DNA from 4 places in the Streptomyces sp. NPDC006529 genome. Region 4 is predicted to be linked to each of the others. Evidence: riboswitches for the same ligand, from Rfam matches in the RefSeq annotation. Region 4 holds a riboswitch; each other region holds the start of a gene.

Region 1 (4,202 bases), on a different contig from region 4:
ACCCAGGTTTCCGGTGACCACCTGGAAGTGATCAAGCTCATTCCGCCGCTGATCGTGGACGAGGCGGACGTGGACCGCTTCGTGGGCGCCTTCCGGGACGTCATGGACGACGCCCACGGCGGGGGCGGGCTGATGTGGGACTTCGGCAGGACCCTGGTCAAGCAGGCCGTCGCGAACCGCTGACCCGCGGGGCGGCCCGCCGGTCGGCCGCCCGGCGGGCCGCCCGGCGCCGTCACTCCAGGAGGCGGTCGCGCAGCTCGTCGAGGGTCTCGGGCGCGAGCCCGAGGCCCTCGGCGAGGTAGCGGTCGGTGCTGCCCCAGATCTCCTCCAGGGTCTCGAAGGCCGCGTGCAGGTACTCGGCGCGCGCGTCGAAGAGCGGGGCGAGCAGCTCCATCACCTCGGGGGAGCGGGCCTCGGGGGTCCCGCCGCTGCGGCGCACCTTGTAGCGGCGGTGCGGAGCGTTCGACTCCAGGTAGTCCGCCACGATCGCCTCGCGCTCCACGCCGAGCGCGAGCAGCGTGACGGCGATCGAGAGACCGGCCCGGTCCTTGCCGGCCGCGCAGTGCATCAGGACCGGCACCTCGTTCCGGGCGAGCGCCTGCACGACCCGGCGGTGCTCGGCGGTGCGGGTCGTCACGATCTCCCTGTAGGAGGCGGCCATCCGCCGGGCGGCCTTGCCGTCGCCGAGGGCCTCCCGCAGCTGGCCGAGATCGCCGTCGCGGACCATCCGCCAGAACTCCGTGCCGTCCGCCGGGTCGGAGAGCGGGAGGTTGACGTTGCGCACGCCCGGCAGCTCGACGTCCGGGCCCTCCAGGGCGTGGTCGGCGGCGTTGCGGAAGTCGAAGACGGTGTGGAGACCCAGCGACGCGAGGAATTCCGTGTCGGTTTCGGTGGCATGCGCCAGATGTCCGCTTCGATAGACCTGTCCCGATCTGACCCTCCGTCCGTCGGTGGCCGGGAGGCCGCCCACGTCACGGAAGTTGCGCACTCCGGTCAGTTCCGGCTCCGTGGACGGGGCCTGGGGTATCTGCTGGGTCACGAAGACTCCTCCGTATCGTCGCGGCATGTCCGAATTGCGCTGGTTGAACGCAACTTGCCATAAGGGACCGGGAGATCGGGCCCGTCCCCGTGAGCAGGATCATACGGTGACCGTGAGTGTGTGATCGCTAAAGCCGAATTGCCTTGTGCGCAAGGGTGTTGCCGCAGCGGATTCCACGGAGGGTGACCGGAATTCCGGCGGTCCCTCACCCGCGCCATTACCCAAGGGAATTCGCGGCTTGTTCCACGGGACCGGAGCCAATACCTTCACCTCCACCCGGATGGACCGCCTAATCCTGCCACCGTCCGGCACCGCACCCGACGATCCACGCGCCCGGCAGGAGCGGGGGAACCAGGTAAGCCGCCGTTTCCGAAACCGATCTTCTCGATGTTCTCGAATGGATCTCCTCCGGACGGCTCGGGGTGAAGCCGTAGACCTACGGCCGGACATCTCCAGTCCGAACCCGACAGCTCACCTCGCAGGCGACGGAGAGGAATTCACCATGCCCGCAAAGGGAAAGCACCGCCGTCCGAAGTCCGCCGCGTTGACCCGCGGTCTCGTCGTCGCGGGCACCGGAAGCGCGGCGCTCGCGCTGCCGCTGCTGGGCGCCGCCGGCGCGCAGGCCGCCCCGCAGGCCACGGCTCCCGCCACCGCCGCGCTGCCGGCCCAGGCCCTCCCGGCCCAGGCTCCGGCGGCGCTCCGGGCCGCGGCCGCCGCGCCCGCGGCCTCCTCGGTGTACACCGTGGTGTCCGGCGACTGCCTCTCGGAGATCGCCGCGGAGCGGCACCTGAGCGGTGGCTGGCAGCGCCTCTACGCGGACAACCGCGAGGCCGTCGGCTCCGACCCCTCGCTGATCCACCCGGGGCTGAAGCTCGCGCTCGGCGGACCGGGCGAACAGGCTCCGGCGCCCGCCGCGCAAAGCGCCGAGGAACCCGCGCCGGTGGCGGACGCGGACGCGGACGCGGACGCGGACGCGGACGCGGGCCAGGACGAGGGCGCCGCCGCCGCGGAGGCCCCGGCCGCCCCGGCCGACGAGGGTGCGTCGCAGAAGGGGACGAGTGCTCGGGGCGGCACCTCCGCCGGCACGGGCTCGGGCAGCGGTACCGCCTCGGCCTCCGGCTTCGTCGCCCCGGTCTCCGCCTCCATCACCACCCAGTACCGGGCGAGCGGCAGCATGTGGTCCAGCGGTTACCACACCGGCGTCGACTTCGCCGTGGGCACCGGCACCACCGTCCGCGCGGTCGGCGCGGGCACCGTGGTCTCCGCCGGCTGGGGCGGCGCGTACGGCAACGAGGTCGTCATCCGGCACGCGGACGGCCGCTACTCGCAGTACGGCCACCTGTCCCAGCTCTCGGTCTCGGTCGGCCAGAGCGTGACCGCGGGCCAGAGCATCGGCCTCTCCGGTTCAACCGGCAACGTCACCGGCCCGCACCTGCACTTCGAGATCCGCACCGGGTCCGGCTACGGCACGGACATCGACCCGCTGGGCTACCTGCGCTCGAAGGGCGTGAACGTCTGACGCCACCGCCGCGTCGGTGTCCCCGCCTCCCTTGAAAGACCTGACGGACTCCTCACTTATTCCTTACCCGCCGGGTGGTAAAGATCACGGTCCGTCAAGGGGTGGCTACGGTCGCGTAGGTCACCGCCCGGGGTGGAGTATGAGCTCTCGTGGCAGCGACGACAGCGATGACGACGAAGACGACGGCACGGACGACGGAAATCAAGACGGCACTGCCGGGCATCGGCTCGTACGCGGCGATCGGGGACAGTTTCACCGAGGGTGTGGGCGACCCGGGGCCGGGGGGCCTGTGCGTGGGCTGGGCCGACCGGCTCGCCGTGCTCCTCGCGGACCAGCGCGAGGAGCACGACTTCCGGTACGCCAACCTCGCTGTGCGGGGGAAGCTCCTGGACCAGATCGTGGCCGACCAGGTGCCGCGGGCCAAGGAACTGGCGCCCGACCTGGTCAGCTTCTGCGCCGGGGGCAATGACATCATCCGGCCGGGGAGCGACCCCGACGACGTGGCGGAGCGGTTCGAGGCGGCCCTCGCCGACCTCGTCGGGTCAGTCGGCATGGTGATGATCACCACCGGTTTCGACACCCGCGGGGTGCCGGTGCTCAGGCACATCCGGGGCAAGGTGGCGACGTACTCGGCGCACGTCCGGTCCATCGCCGACCGGTACGGATGCCCGGTGCTCGATCTCTGGTCGCTGAAGTCCGTGCAGGACAGGCGGGCTTGGGACCACGACCGGCTCCACCTCTCGCCCGAGGGGCACACCCGGGTCGCGCTGCGCGCCGCGCAGGTGCTCGGCCTGGAGGTGCCCGCGGACCCGGACCAGCCGTGGCCCCCGCAGCAGCCGCGCGGCTCGGCCGAGGTGACCCGCGACAACATCCAGTGGGCACGGGAGCACCTCGTGCCGTGGATCGGCAGGCGATTGCGCGGGGAGTCCTCGGGGGACCGCATGGGGGCCAAGCGCCCGGACCTGCTGCCGCTGTAGGGGCCGGCCGTCGCGGGCGGGGCGGGGAGGCGCGCGGAATCCTTCGGGGGCAGTGTGCGTTGGGAGGGTGGTAGAACGTACGACCAGCCCTGCCCACTTCCCCTCTGGAGGCGCCTTGACCGGCTCCGACCCCGGCTCCCGTTCCTTGCGTCCACGGCTTCGCGCCCTGCGGCCCGAAGCCTTCGGCGCGGATCCGTCCGGCGCGCGGCTGGAGCGGATCCTGCGCTCGCCGAACTTCGCCGACGGCGTCTTTCAGAACCCGGTCGGTGCCCGGACCAGGCCTTCCGGCTCGATGGTGGAGTTCGCCAAGATCTATTTCCACAAGGAGCAGCGGGTCCGGCGCAACCCGGGCGCGCCCGTCCCGGTGCACCCGACGACCCTGGCCGATCTGGCGAAGCCGCCGGTCAGCGGCCTGCGGCTGACCTGGATGGGGCACTCCAGCGTGCTCGCGGAGATCGACGGACGCCGGGTGCTCTTCGATCCGGTGTGGGGAGAGCGGTGCTCTCCCTTCCCGTTCGCCGGACCCCGCCGACTGCACCCCGTACCGGTGCCGCTGGCCGCGCTGGGGCCGGTCGACGTCGTGGTGATCTCGCACGACCACTACGACCACCTCGACCTGCCGACGATCAAGGCTCTGGCCGCCACGGACACGGTCTTCGCGGTCCCG
Region 2 (4,202 bases), on a different contig from region 4:
ACAACCCCAAACGTTGCGGATGCGGAAGGGGCGGCGCCGGGGCCCTTGGCTGACGAAGAGTCAACTCTGTGACCTCGACGTGATCTGCGCATCATCGACTTGTGACAAGCGTTCGAACCCGGCTAGGTTCGCGTCGCCCCCGCCGCCACGCGAAAGGTCCACCCTCATGCGTTCCGGGAACGGCCGCCACAGACGCCCCCGTCAGGTCCCCGCCCTCGTCGTCACCGCCGGAGTCGCCGGCTCCGCGCTCGCTCTGCCGCTGTTCGCCGCCTCCGGCGCGAACGCGGCCGAGACCACCACCTGGGACAGGGTGGCCGAGTGTGAGAGCGGCGGAACCTGGAGCGCCGATTTCGGCAGCGGGTCGTACGGCGGACTCCAGTTCACGCTGGAACAGTGGAAGAGCGCGGGCGGGCTGGAGTTCGCCGCGCGGCCCGACCTCGCCAGCCGCTCGCAGCAGATAGCCATCGCCGAGCGGGTCCTCGCCTCGCAGGGACCGCAGGCCTGGCCGCTGTGCGGGGAGTCCTCCGGGCTCACCCGGGGCGGCCCCGCGCCCACCGTCGACCCGGGCCGCGCAGGTTCCGGTTCCGTCGCGCCGAGCCCGCTGCGCCCCGAAGGAACCCCGGCCTCCGGCACGGGTCCGCTCGCCGGAGCGCCCGCGCCCGCCTCGACGCCGGCCTCCACCGGGCACATCCCCGGAGCCACCACCCCGTCCGGGGCCAGCGCCTCGCCCGGCGCGCTGCCGGCGGTCCCCGAGACCCCGCTGACCTCCGGACTGCCCGTCATGCCACCCCCGGCGCCCGAGACCGGTGGCCCCGCCACCCCGACCGGGCCCACCGGAACGCCCGTGGCGCCCGTAACCGGTGGCTCCGCGCTCCCGGGCGGTCCGACGGCCTCCCCGTCGAACCCCGCGGCCCCGGTGGCCCCGACGGGCCCGGCCGCCACGCCCGGCTCCGCGGCCACGCCGCAGGGCGAAACGTCGGCAACCGGTGGAAAGCACCGCGGAACGCCCGCCGCGGAGACGTCCGCGGCCCCTGACGCCCTGTCGGATCCGTCGTACACCGTCAAGGCCGGGGACAACCTGACGGCGATCGCGACCGCCCAGGGGGTCGAGGGTGGCTGGAATGCCCTTTACGAGGCCAATCAGCAGGTCATCGGGCACGACGCCGACCTCATCACCCCGGGGCAGAATCTCGATCTAAGCCAGAAATAGGGGCACTTCGGGCGCGAAGATCGCCTTGTATGTCCCATTCGTGCAAGTGAGACATGCATCTCTTCGGTCCAACTGGCGTGTCCTGGTCGGAGACTGCCGCAAACCCGGCTCTCACCTGCGTAAACACCCGTCCCGGGAGCGCAAGTAGGGCCCGTTTCTCCCCGATGTCCCTCGTTGAACATCGGGGAGAGACCTGTCTACCTTCTGAATCGCTCGCCACCGCGGGCTCCTTCGACCGCATCGCCGAATCCTGCCGGCGGACGGAGGGAACAGTCGTCGCGCAAGCGCCGAAGGCAGGAGCGGGGGAACCAAGGTAAGTGCCGGAACCGGCCGTTGAGAGACGGTCACGGAACCGGCTTGGGGTTAAGCCGCGCACCACGGTGCGCGACCGGGCAACTCATCCGCCCGAACCCGACAGCTCACTTCGCAGGCGTCGGTGAGGAGAAAACCATGCTGCTTTCCGGCAAGGGCAAGCACCGTCGCGCCTCCAAGGCCACCCGTGTCGTCACCCTCGTCGGTGTCGCCGGTGTCGCCGTGGCGGCCCCGCTGATGACCGCGGGCGCCGCGAGCGCCGCGACCACCTCCCAGTGGGACGCCGTCGCCGCGTGCGAGTCCGGCGGCAACTGGTCCATCAACACGGGCAACGGCTACTACGGCGGCGTGCAGTTCTCGTCCTCCACCTGGGCGGCGTACGGCGGCAAGGCCTACGCCCCGCAGGCCAACCAGGCCACCAAGTCGCAGCAGATAGCCATCGCCGAGAAGGTCCTCAAGGGCCAGGGCAAGGGCGCGTGGCCGTCCTGCGGCGTGGGCCTGTCGAACGCGGCCTACAACGGCGGCGCGGCCGAGGCCCCCAAGCAGGCCAAGCCCGAGAAGAAGGCCGAGAAGAAGGCCCAGCCGAAGCAGGAGACCAAGCGCGCCGAGGCGCCGGTCACCCGCTCCGAGCGCGCCGAGACCCCGGCCCCCGTCAAGAAGACCCCGGCCGCCGAGGCCCCCAAGACGGGCAACGGCTCCTACGAGGTCAAGGCCGGCGACACCCTCGGCACCATCGCCCAGGCGAACGCCGTCAAGGGCGGCTGGCAGCACGTGTTCGAGCTGAACAAGGACATCGTGCAGGACGCCGACCTGATCTTCCCGGGTCAGAAGCTGAAGCTCAGCTGAACCCCGCGGTAACGCTCCACGCATGACCACCACCGCCCGGCGCGTATCCCCCCACGCGCCGGGCCGTCGTGTTTCCGCGGGCGGAATCCCGCCTTCAGCCTTGCTCTATGTCCTGTAAGAGGGGTATTCCCACCCTTTTTCGTCCCAGGGAGCGGTTGCTCGGCGGGCCGACCGCCCCGATCCGGTTAGGCTCTAAGCGGCAGGGCCGTCCCACGGCCCGACACGCCACCGCACACCCAGCGCCACATCCCATAAGGAGATGCTCGTGCCGTCCATCGACGTCGTCGTAGCCCGGGAAATCCTGGACTCCCGAGGCAACCCCACGGTCGAGGTCGAGGTTGGCCTCGACGACGGCAGCACCGGCCGTGCTGCTGTTCCGTCCGGCGCCTCCACCGGTGCCTTCGAGGCCGTCGAGCTGCGGGACGGTGACGCCAACCGCTACCTCGGCAAGGGCGTCGAGAAGGCCGTCCTCGCCGTCATCGAGCAGATCGGCCCGGAGCTCGTCGGCTACGACGCCACCGAGCAGCGCCTGATCGACCAGGCCATGTGCGACCTGGACGCCACCGACAACAAGGGCTCGCTGGGCGCCAACGCGATCCTCGGTGTCTCCCTGGCCGTCGCGCACGCCGCGTCCGAGGCCTCGGACCTGCCGCTCTTCCGCTACCTCGGTGGCCCGAACGCGCACCTGCTGCCCGTTCCGATGATGAACATCCTGAACGGCGGGTCGCACGCCGACTCCAACGTGGACATCCAGGAGTTCATGATCGCTCCGATCGGCGCGGAGTCCTTCTCCGAGGCGCTGCGCTGGGGTTCCGAGGTCTACCACACCCTCAAGAAGGTCCTGCACAGCAAGGGCCTCTCCACCGGCCTGGGCGACGAGGGCGGCTTCGCCCCGAACCTGGAGTCCAACCGCGCCGCGCTCGACCTCATCGTCGAGGCCATCAAGCTGGCCGGCTACGTCCCGGGCAAGGACATCGCGCTGGCGCTCGACGCCGCCGCGTCCGAGTTCTACAAGGACGGCAAGTACGAGTACGAGGGCCAGTCCCGCTCGGCCGCCGAGATGACCGAGTACTACGAGGAGCTCTGCGCCGCGTACCCGCTGGTCTCCCTCGAAGACCCGCTGTTCGAGGACGACTGGGCCGGCTGGAAGATCCTCACCGACCGCCTGGGCTCCAAGGTCCAGATCGTCGGCGACGACCTCTTCGTCACCAACCCGGAGCGCCTCGCCCGCGGCATCGAAGAGGGCTCGGCGAACGCCCTGCTCGTCAAGGTGAACCAGATCGGTTCGCTGACCGAGGCCCTGGACGCCGTCGAGATGGCCCAGCGCAACGGCTTCAAGTGCATGATGTCGCACCGCTCCGGCGAGACCGAGGACGTCACCATCGCCGACCTCGCCGTCGCGGTGAACTGCGGTCAGATCAAGAGCGGCGCCCCGGCCCGCTCGGACCGCGTCGCCAAGTACAACCAGCTGCTGCGCATCGAGGAGATCCTCGACGACGCCGCGGTGTACGCGGGCCGCTCCGCCTTCCCGCGCTTCAAGGGCTGACCCTCCTCCGCGGGGTTCATCCCCGCGGGGCCAGGCAGCCTCCGTACGTCCCCGCGCTCGGTCCCGTACCGTGTGCGGGGACGTATTGCTGTGTGCGCTACAGGGGAGGCGGAGTCAATGGCCGGGAACCGGGATCGGTTCTCCACCTTCTCGACCGCGACCAGGCTCAAGCAGCTCGGAGAACGGACCGCGGCCCACGTCTACCGCTCGCAGACGCGCCGTCAGGTCCGCCGCAGCCGGCTGACCGGCCGGGCCGCGTTGCTGGTGCTGGTGCTCTGTACGCTGGTC
Region 3 (4,202 bases), on a different contig from region 4:
GGTGCGGTGGGTTCCGGTGCGGGCCGTGCGGGCCCGGTGCTGCCTCCGGCGGCGCCTCAAACGCCGGCGGGGCTGACATCGCGGCGCCGTGGTCCGTCGGCGGGGCTGATGTGGCGCGCCTTGGGCCGACGGCGGGCCCCGGGCCGGGGGGTGGCCCGGGGCTTGTGGTCAGAAGAGGACGACCGAGCGGAGGACTTCGCCGCGTTCCATGCGGGCGAAGGCTTCCTCCACGTCGTCGAGCGCGATGGTCTCGGAGACGAACGCGTCGAGGTCGAGGCGGCCCTGGAGGTAGAGGTCGATCAACAGCGGGAAGTCCCGCTCGGGCAGGCAGTCCCCGTACCAGGAGGACTTGAGGGCGCCGCCGCGGCCGAAGACGTCGAGCAGCGGGAGTTCGAGGGCCATCTCCGGGGTGGGGACGCCGACCAGCACCACGGTGCCGGCCAGGTCGCGGGCGTAGAACGCCTGCCGGTAGGTCTCGGGGCGGCCGACGGCGTCGATGACCACGTCCGCTCCGTTGCCGCCGGTCAGCGCCTGGACCGCCTTGACCACGTCCTCGGTACGGCCGTTGACGGTGTGGGTGGCGCCCAGCCCCCTGGCCTGTTCCAGCTTGCGGTCGTCCAGGTCCACCGCGATGATCCGGCCCGCACCGGCGAGCCGGGCCCCGGCGACGGCCGCGTTGCCCACGCCGCCGCAGCCGATGACGGCCACCGAGTCGCCGCGGCCGACGTTCCCGGTGTTGAGGGCCGCGCCGAGGCCCGCCATCACCCCGCAGCCCAGCAGTCCGGCGGCGGCGGCCGAGGCCGCCGGGTCCACCTTGGTGCACTGGCCGGCGGCGACCAGGGTCTTCTCGGCGAAGGCTCCGATGCCCAGCGCCGGGGAGAGCGGAGTGCCGTCCTCCAGGGTCATGGACTGGGTGGCGTTGTGGGTGTCGAAGCAGTACCAGGGGCGCCCGCGCTTGCAGGCGCGGCAGCGGCCGCACACGGCGCGCCAGTTGAGGATCACGAAGTCGCCAGGGGCGACGCCGGTGACATCGGGGCCGACGGCCTCCACCACTCCGGCGGCCTCGTGGCCGAGGAGGAAGGGGAAGGCGTCGTTGATGCCGCCCTCCCGGTAGTGCAGGTCGGTGTGGCAGACCCCGCAGGCCTGGACCTGGACGAGCGCCTCGCCCGGCCCCGGGTCGGGCACGAGGATCGTTGTCGTCTCCACCGGCGCGCCCTTGCTCCGTGCGATGACCCCTCGTACGCGATGCGTCACGTCATACCCCGCTCTCCTGTGATCCGTCCCGTGCTGCGAACGTACACGGCGGGAGCCTCCCGTCGGGGCCACCGGCACACTTCGGGCGGCCGACGGCGCCCCGGAACCGCACGCCGGGGTCCCGCGGACGCCGGAAGCGCCGCCCGGGTGCGCGGAACTGCCGGAGGCGGCGCGGCCGGTGGAGGTGCGAGAAACACCTTTAGAGGCAGCTAGGGGTGATTTGCCCTTGAATGCGGAACGGGCGCTCCGGCGGTGATGTGAGTCACGCGGAACAGGCCGGACCGCCGCCACCCATAAAAGATCCGGAAGTCTCAATTCCGGGCCCAGCAATGAAATTCGGGATCCATGACCCGTACGGGTGTGACGCATTCCGCGGACCGGTACCGATAAGACGATCACCACGCGGAATTCGCCCCTTGTTCCCGCCCTCCCTCTTCGTTTACGGTCACCGCAATCCAGGTGGAACGCCGAATCCTGCCGCCACCCGGAAACCCATCCCACTTCACGTACGGCAGGAGCGGGGGAACCAGGTAGGCCGCCGGTCCGGATCATGAATCCGGACCGGCTCGGGGTGAAGTCGCACCACCGGCACGCACGCCTTCGTCATGCCCGAGGCATGTCCGGAACACGCGTGCCGCGGTGCGGCCGGACAGCTCCCGTCCGAACCCGACAGCTCACCTCGCAGGCGACGGAGAGGAATGCGCCATGTCCGCATCGGGCAAGCACCGCCGTCCCAAGAACAGCCGGGTGGCCCGTCTGGTCGCCGTCGCGGGCACCGGCGGTTTCGCCCTCGCCCTCCCGCTGATCAGCGCCTCCGGGGCGGAGGCCGCTCAGCCGGCCGCGGCCGCCAAGGCGCCCACCGCTTCCACGGCCGCGACGAAGGCCGCCGCGCCCACGGTCTATTCCGTGGTGCCCGGCGACACCCTTTCCAAGATCGCGCAAACGCATTCCGTGAGCGGCGGCTGGAAGAAGCTGTACGCGGACAACCGCTCGGTGATCGGCAGCGACCCGTCCGTCATCCGCCCGGGAACCAAGCTGACGATCGGCGGGGCCGCAAAGGCGAGTTCGGGATCGGCCAAGGCCACCGCCACGACCCTGGTCGCCAAGCGCAATACCACGGCCGCGCCCGCCCGCGCCGACCGTTCCGCACGGCCCACCACCCTGTACGCCAACAACCTCGACGGGTGGATCCGCCAGTCGCTGGAGATCATGGCCCAGCACGGAATTCCCGGAACCTACGACGGAATTCACCGCAACGTGCTGCGCGAGTCCTCGGGCAACCCGCTCGCCATCAACAACTGGGACTCCAACGCGGCCGCGGGCATTCCCTCGAAGGGCCTCCTCCAGGTCATCGACCCCACCTTCAGGGCCTACCACGTGCCCGGCACGTCGTCCGACTCCTACGACCCGGTCGCGAACATCACCGCCGCCTGCAACTACGCGGCCGCCCGCTACGGTTCGATCGACAACGTCAACGGCGCCTACTGAGCGGACCCCGGGCGGAGCACGCCGCGCGGGCCGGTCCCGGGATCCCGCTTCACCTCAGGCGGTCGGCCAGCGCGGTGAACTGACTCCACGTCGGCCCGGGCGGCCGCGGGTCCCAGACCTTCTGGGCGAGGGCGGCCAGCGGCAGCCGGATCCCGGCGGCGACCTGCGCCTGGGTCTGCGATCCGGCCAGGTCGCACCAGACGGCGAGCCGGGCGCCCAGGATCCGGTCGGCGTAGCGGGCGGGCACGGCCTCGGTGCCGCGCAGCACGAGCGGGGTCCACTGTTCGTAGATCCGCCGGCCGGTCGGGTAGGTGAAGTCGTTGGGCTCGCCGAGGACGTAGTACAGGTACTCGTCGTTGAGGTTGACCACGGGCCGGCCCTCGCGCAGGTACTCCAGGGGCGGGCGGGCGCCGATCTCCTTGCCCGTCCAGTACTCCACCTCGACGTCCCGCGCGGCGGTGGCCGCGCCCCCGGTGAAGAAGCCGTCGTTCCACGCCTTGGGCTGCCGGCCGGCGGCGCGGACCACGGCCGCGCGGTCGTTCAGCCAGCCGGTGGCCAGGTCGAAGACGCGCGCCCCGGCGCCGTACCGATTCCGGGCGGCCGCCGCGAGCTGCGGGAAGGAGGCCTGCGGGTCCTTGACGACCAGCGCCTGGTACTCGTCGGCGCCGACGTGCCAGCGCGCGCCGGGGAAGAGCGGCAGGTATTCGCGCAGCAGTTCGTCGACGAGCCGCGCGGACGCCGGGTCGGAGATGTCCACGGCGCCCTTGACGGCCCGCCCGGCCGCGTCGCGCAGCTGGAGGGCGGGGTGGGCGCGCAGGACGGCGCCCAGGTGTCCGGGCGAGTCGATCTCGGGGACGACCTCGATGTGCAGGCTCCGGGCGAGGGCCACGATGGCGCGCACCTCGGCCTGGCTGAGGTGCGGGTCGGAGACGATCTCGGGGTGGCTGACGGAAGCGATGCGGAAGGCCTGGTCGTCGGAGAAGTGCAGGCCCAGCTGGTTGAGCTTGAGGTCGGCCATCTCGCGCAGCCGGTCCTCGATCCACGGCGCGGTGAAGTTCTTGCGGGCTATGTCGAGGTTCAGGCCGCGCTGCGGGCGGTCCGGCGCGTCCTTGACCGTTCCCTCGCCGATGGATCCGGCGCCGCGGACGGCCTGTTCGAGGGTGCGCGTGCCGTAGAAGACCCCGGCGTCGTCGGGCCCGGTGATGCGGACGCCGCCGCCCCGCACCGTGAGGGTGTAGGACTCCGGGGCGGCCTTGGCGCCGCTCGCGGGGGCCTTGTCGAGAGCGAGTTCCACGTCGCCGGGCCGGAGCGGGCCGCCGTCCTCGGCGTAGCCCAGCTCCAGGTCGCGGGCGAGCATCTTCCCCTCGTCGCCGAGGGCGGCCGCGTCGGCGCGGGCGACGACGACCCGTGCCTGCGGGGCGGGCTTCCAGCCGGGGCCGCGCGCCGCTTCGAAGGTGCGG
Region 4 (4,202 bases):
GGCCACGATCATGGCCCGCGCCCTGTCCGAGGGCACCGACAAGCACTCCGCCGAGGAGTTCGCGGCCGAGCTGGAGCGCTGCGGCGCCACCCTCGACGCGCACGCCGACCACCCCGGCATCCGGGTCTCCCTGGAGGTCCCGGCCTCCCGGCTCGCCAAGGCCCTGGGCCTGCTCGCCGAGGCCCTGCGCGCCCCCGCCTTCGCCGACAGCGAGGTGGACCGGCTGGTGCGCAACCGGCTCGACGAGATCCCGCACGAGCTGGCCAACCCGCAGCGCCGGGCCGCCAAGCAGCTCTCCCAGGAGCTGTTCCCGGCCACGCTGCGGATGTCCCGCCCGCGCCAGGGGACCGAGGAGACGGTGGCCCGGATCGACGCCGCGGCCGTACGCGCCTTTTACGAGGCCCACGTGCGCCCCGCCACCTCCACCGCGGTGGTGGTCGGCGACCTGACCGGCATCGACCTGGACGCCGTCCTCGCGGACACCCTGGGCACCTGGACGGGCGGCACGGCCGAGCCGCTCCCCGTACCGCCGATCACCGCGGACGACACGGGCCGCGTGATCATCGTGGACCGGCCGGGGGCGGTGCAGACCCAGCTGCTCATCGGGCGGATCGGTGCGGACCGGCACGACCGCGTCTGGGCGCCCCAGGTGCTCGGCACGTACTGCCTGGGCGGCACCCTCACCTCCCGCCTGGACAAGGTGCTGCGCGAGGAGAAGGGCTACACCTACGGCGTGCGCGCCTTCGGGCAGGTGCTGCGCTCCACCGCGGACGGCACCGGCGCGTCGATGCTCGCCATCAGCGGTTCGGTGGACACCCCCAACACGGGCCCGGCGCTGGAGGACCTCTGGAAGGTGCTGCGCACCCTCGCGGAGGGCGGTCTGACCGACGCGGAGCGGGACGTGGCGGTGCAGAACCTGGTGGGCGTGGCCCCGTTGAAGTTCGAGACGGCCGCGTCCGTCGCGGGGACCCTGGCCGACCAGGTCGAGCAGGGCCTGCCGGACGACTACCAGGCGCGGTTGTACGCGCGGCTGGCCGAGACGGGCACGGTGGAGGCCACCTCCGCCGTCGTCAACGCCTTCCCGGTGGACCGGCTCGTGACGGTGCTCGTCGGTGACGCCTCGCAGATCGAGGCGCCGGTGCGCGCGCTCGGAATCGGTGACGTGCGCGTCGTCGCGAACTGACGGTGAACCGCCCGTGAACTGAGCGGGCGCGGAAGGGGTTTCGGTGGCTTGGCCACCGGAACCCCTTTTGTCCGTTTGGCGGAGAGGTTGCTTCTATGTCACGTGACGTAGCTAACAATGGGGCGCGTGTGTTTGGTGATTACCCGAAGATCCGCCTAGCGTCGGGCGTGCTGTCCGTCAGTTGTGAACGCCGCACTCGCGGCACCGGGCAGCGATCGCCGAGTCCCCGTCAGGCGCGAGCCTGGGGAGCCGGGGACCCACGTCCCTGGGGTGAATCGGGCCATCTCGCAAGAGGGGGCCCGTAGGAGACCTTCCTGCTCCGAACCCGTCAGCTAACCCGGTAGGCGAGAGGGAAGGAAAGGATCAGCCCCTTCATGGCGTTCGGCAGCAGTCGTGCCTCTTCCGGCAAGCACCGTGGTTCCAGCCGTCTGAGCCGGAAGACCGCAGGTGTCGCCGGCATAGCCGCCCTCGCCGCCACCGGCGTCGCGGCCAGCCTCGCAGCCCCGGCCTTCGCCGCGGACAACCACCACTCCACCGCCCCCCAGGGTGACGGCATGAACGCCGTCGTCGTCGCGGACACCCTCGCCGGCGACCTGGAGGCCCAGGCCGACGCGCAGCGCAACGCCGCCGACGCCGCCGCCCTCAAGGCGCAGGCCGAGGCCGAGGCGAAGACGAAGGCCGCCGAGGCCCGCCGCATGGCCGAGGCGAAGGCCAAGGCCGAGCGCGAGGCCAAGGAGCGCGCGGACCGCGAAGAGGAGCGCAAGCGCCTCAACGCCTTCGTGCTGCCGGTCACCGGCTCCTACGTCAGCACCCAGTACGGCGCCGGCGGCAGCGCCTGGTCCTCCGGCAGCCACACCGGCGTCGACTTCCACGCCGCCGAGGGCACCGTCGTCCACGCCGTGGGCGCGGGCGTCGTCGTCGAGGCTGGCGACGGCGGTGCGTACGGCAACAACATCGTCATCAAGCACAACGACGGTACGTACACCCAGTACGGCCACCTCTCGCGGCTGAGCGTCTCCGCCGGCGAGCAGGTCACCGCGGGCCAGCAGATCGGGCTGTCGGGCAACACCGGCAACAGCTTCGGCGCGCACCTGCACTTCGAGGCCCGTACCGGCCCGTCCTACGGCTCGGACATCAACCCGCTGGCCTACCTGCGGTCCAAGGGCGTCGAGATCTGACCCGCCCGCGCACGCGCTGACCGAAGGCCCCGGCTCATCGAGCCGGGGCCTTCGTGTCGTGCGTGCCTTTGTGCCCATTTCCGAAAACCGTCCTCGGAAAAGAGCGCGCGTTGCCATAGAGTCGCGGTAATGGATTCGGCGGCAACGGTATTCAGCGGAGGTCCGGTCTTGCGAATTCCCGCGCACGCGGTTTGTACGGCGATCCGCGACGACATCGTCTCCGGGGTCTTCGGCCCGGGCTCCCGCCTCACCGAGGAGCTGCTCGCCCGGCGCTACGGAGTCTCCCGCGTCCCCGTCCGGGAGGCACTGCGCACCCTGGAGTCCGAGGGCTTCGTCACCACCCGCCGGCACGCGGGCGCCTGCGTCGCCGAGCCGACCGAGCAGGAGGCGGCCGACCTCCTGGAGGTCCGGATGCTGCTGGAGCCCCTCGCGGCGGCCCGGGCCGCCCGCCGGCGCAGCGAGGCGCACCTGAAGGTGCTGCGGGGGCTGGTACGGCTGGGCCAGGAGCGGGCCAGGAGGGGGCAGGGGGAGGATCTGCGATCCCTGGGCGGCTGGTTCCACGAGACGCTCGTGCAGGCCTCGGACAGCCCCGGCCTGATCGCGCTGCTCACGCAGATGCGCCACAAGGTTGCCTGGATGTACGCCGTGGACGCTCCGGTGCGGCCCGTGGAGTCCTGGGCGGAGCACGGCGCGATCGTGGACGCGGTGGCGCGCGGCGACGCGGAGCGGGCGCGGGCGCTGACCGCGGCCCACGCCGACCGCGCGGCCGGAGCGCACCGGCTGCGCGTGAGGACTTCGCAACCTGCCGTAAACATGGCGAGCGGCGGGCTTTAACACGGTCCCGATACAAAGGATTGATTTACCGGGCGGGAATTGTTTTTCCGGCCGCGTGGGTGCGTTCCGGATAAACGAAAAGGTCCGGGGGTGTTACGCGGCTTCGGGCGTTCCCGGGAAATGCGGCGGAGCCGTGGCCCCGGGTGCGGGGCCACGGCTCCGCCGTGGGTGGTGCGTGGGCCGGACCCGGGGGGTCGGCCGGGGGTCAGACGGTCTCGGGAAGCTCTTCGAGACCCTCGGCGACCAGCTTCGCCAGACGGTCCAGCGCGGCGTCCGCGCCCTCGGCGTCGGACGCGAGGACGATCTCCTCGCCGCCCTGGGCGCCCAGGCCCAGGACCGCGAGCATGGACGCGGCGTTGACCGGGTTGCCGTCGGCCTTGGAGATGGTCACCGGGACGCCGGAAGCGGTGGTCGCCCGGACGAAGATCGAGGCGGGACGAGCGTGCAGGCCCTCGGCCCAGCCGACGTTGACGCGGCGCTCTGCCATGGTGATGCCCTTCAGGTTCTTACGGTTGTCTAGACCAGTCTCTCACGGCACTCCGAGTGCTCCGGCCGACCTTCGGCCCCCGTTCACCTGCCGTTCGACCCTCCACAGCTTGCACTGGTTTGCCCCGGCTCGGCTACTGCGCCGCGCGCACGCGGCCCCGCGGGTGCGCCCCCGCCCGGCGCCCGCCCTCCGTCCGCCCAAACCAGGCTCTAGGGTGGCTCCATGACCACCGCGTCGGACCCCTCGTACCCGGCCCACTGGGAAGCGGACGTCGTGCTGCGCGACGGCGGCACCGCCCGGATCCGCCCCATCACGCCCGAGGACGCGGAGCGCCTGGTCAGCTTCTACGAACAGGTCTCGGACGAGTCGAAGTACTACCGGTTCTTCGCCCCCTACCCCCGGCTGTCCGCCAAGGACGTGCACCGCTTCACCCACCACGACTACGTGGACCGGGTCGGCCTCGCGGCCACCGTCGGCGGCGAGTTCATCGCGACCGTCCGCTACGACCGCATCGGCCCCG

What was found. Region 4 has a riboswitch for cyclic di-AMP ahead of ABZY31_RS08500 (M23 family metallopeptidase). Riboswitches for the same ligand answer to the same signal wherever they lie in the genome.
Positions count from the first base shown of each region.
Region 1: linked by a shared signal. The riboswitch ahead of ABZY31_RS05815 (LysM peptidoglycan-binding domain-containing M23 family metallopeptidase) and the one ahead of ABZY31_RS08500 (M23 family metallopeptidase) in region 4 are both predicted to bind cyclic di-AMP.
Region 2: linked by a shared signal. The riboswitch ahead of ABZY31_RS15415 (transglycosylase family protein) and the one ahead of ABZY31_RS08500 (M23 family metallopeptidase) in region 4 are both predicted to bind cyclic di-AMP.
Region 3: linked by a shared signal. The riboswitch ahead of ABZY31_RS20785 (LysM peptidoglycan-binding domain-containing protein) and the one ahead of ABZY31_RS08500 (M23 family metallopeptidase) in region 4 are both predicted to bind cyclic di-AMP.

Region 1 is NZ_JBEXPB010000004.1:207,021-211,222, forward strand. It holds gene ABZY31_RS05805 (aspartate aminotransferase family protein) at 1-183, shown strand, start outside; gene ABZY31_RS05810 (tyrosine-protein phosphatase) at 233-1,039, opposite strand; cyclic di-AMP (ydaO/yuaA leader) riboswitch at 1,316-1,537, shown strand; gene ABZY31_RS05815 (LysM peptidoglycan-binding domain-containing M23 family metallopeptidase) at 1,542-2,558, shown strand; gene ABZY31_RS05820 (SGNH/GDSL hydrolase family protein) at 2,726-3,535, shown strand; gene ABZY31_RS05825 (MBL fold metallo-hydrolase) at 3,651-4,202, shown strand, end outside.
Region 2 is NZ_JBEXPB010000018.1:20,151-24,352, forward strand. It holds gene ABZY31_RS15405 (cytochrome P450) at 1-72, shown strand, start outside; gene ABZY31_RS15410 (transglycosylase family protein) at 167-1,210, shown strand; cyclic di-AMP (ydaO/yuaA leader) riboswitch at 1,486-1,658, shown strand; gene ABZY31_RS15415 (transglycosylase family protein) at 1,661-2,368, shown strand; gene eno (phosphopyruvate hydratase) at 2,628-3,914, shown strand; gene ABZY31_RS15425 (septum formation initiator family protein) at 4,032-4,202, shown strand, end outside.
Region 3 is NZ_JBEXPB010000030.1:11,555-15,756, reverse strand. It holds gene ABZY31_RS20790 (S-(hydroxymethyl)mycothiol dehydrogenase) at 169-1,254, opposite strand; cyclic di-AMP (ydaO/yuaA leader) riboswitch at 1,710-1,955, shown strand; gene ABZY31_RS20785 (LysM peptidoglycan-binding domain-containing protein) at 1,960-2,742, shown strand; gene ABZY31_RS20780 (glycoside hydrolase family 20 protein) at 2,792-4,202, opposite strand, start outside.
Region 4 is NZ_JBEXPB010000007.1:139,552-143,753, forward strand. It holds gene ABZY31_RS08495 (pitrilysin family protein) at 1-1,183, shown strand, start outside; cyclic di-AMP (ydaO/yuaA leader) riboswitch at 1,390-1,545, shown strand; gene ABZY31_RS08500 (M23 family metallopeptidase) at 1,558-2,361, shown strand; gene ABZY31_RS08505 (GntR family transcriptional regulator) at 2,530-3,195, shown strand; gene ABZY31_RS08510 (HPr family phosphocarrier protein) at 3,401-3,682, opposite strand; gene ABZY31_RS08515 (GNAT family N-acetyltransferase) at 3,905-4,202, shown strand, end outside.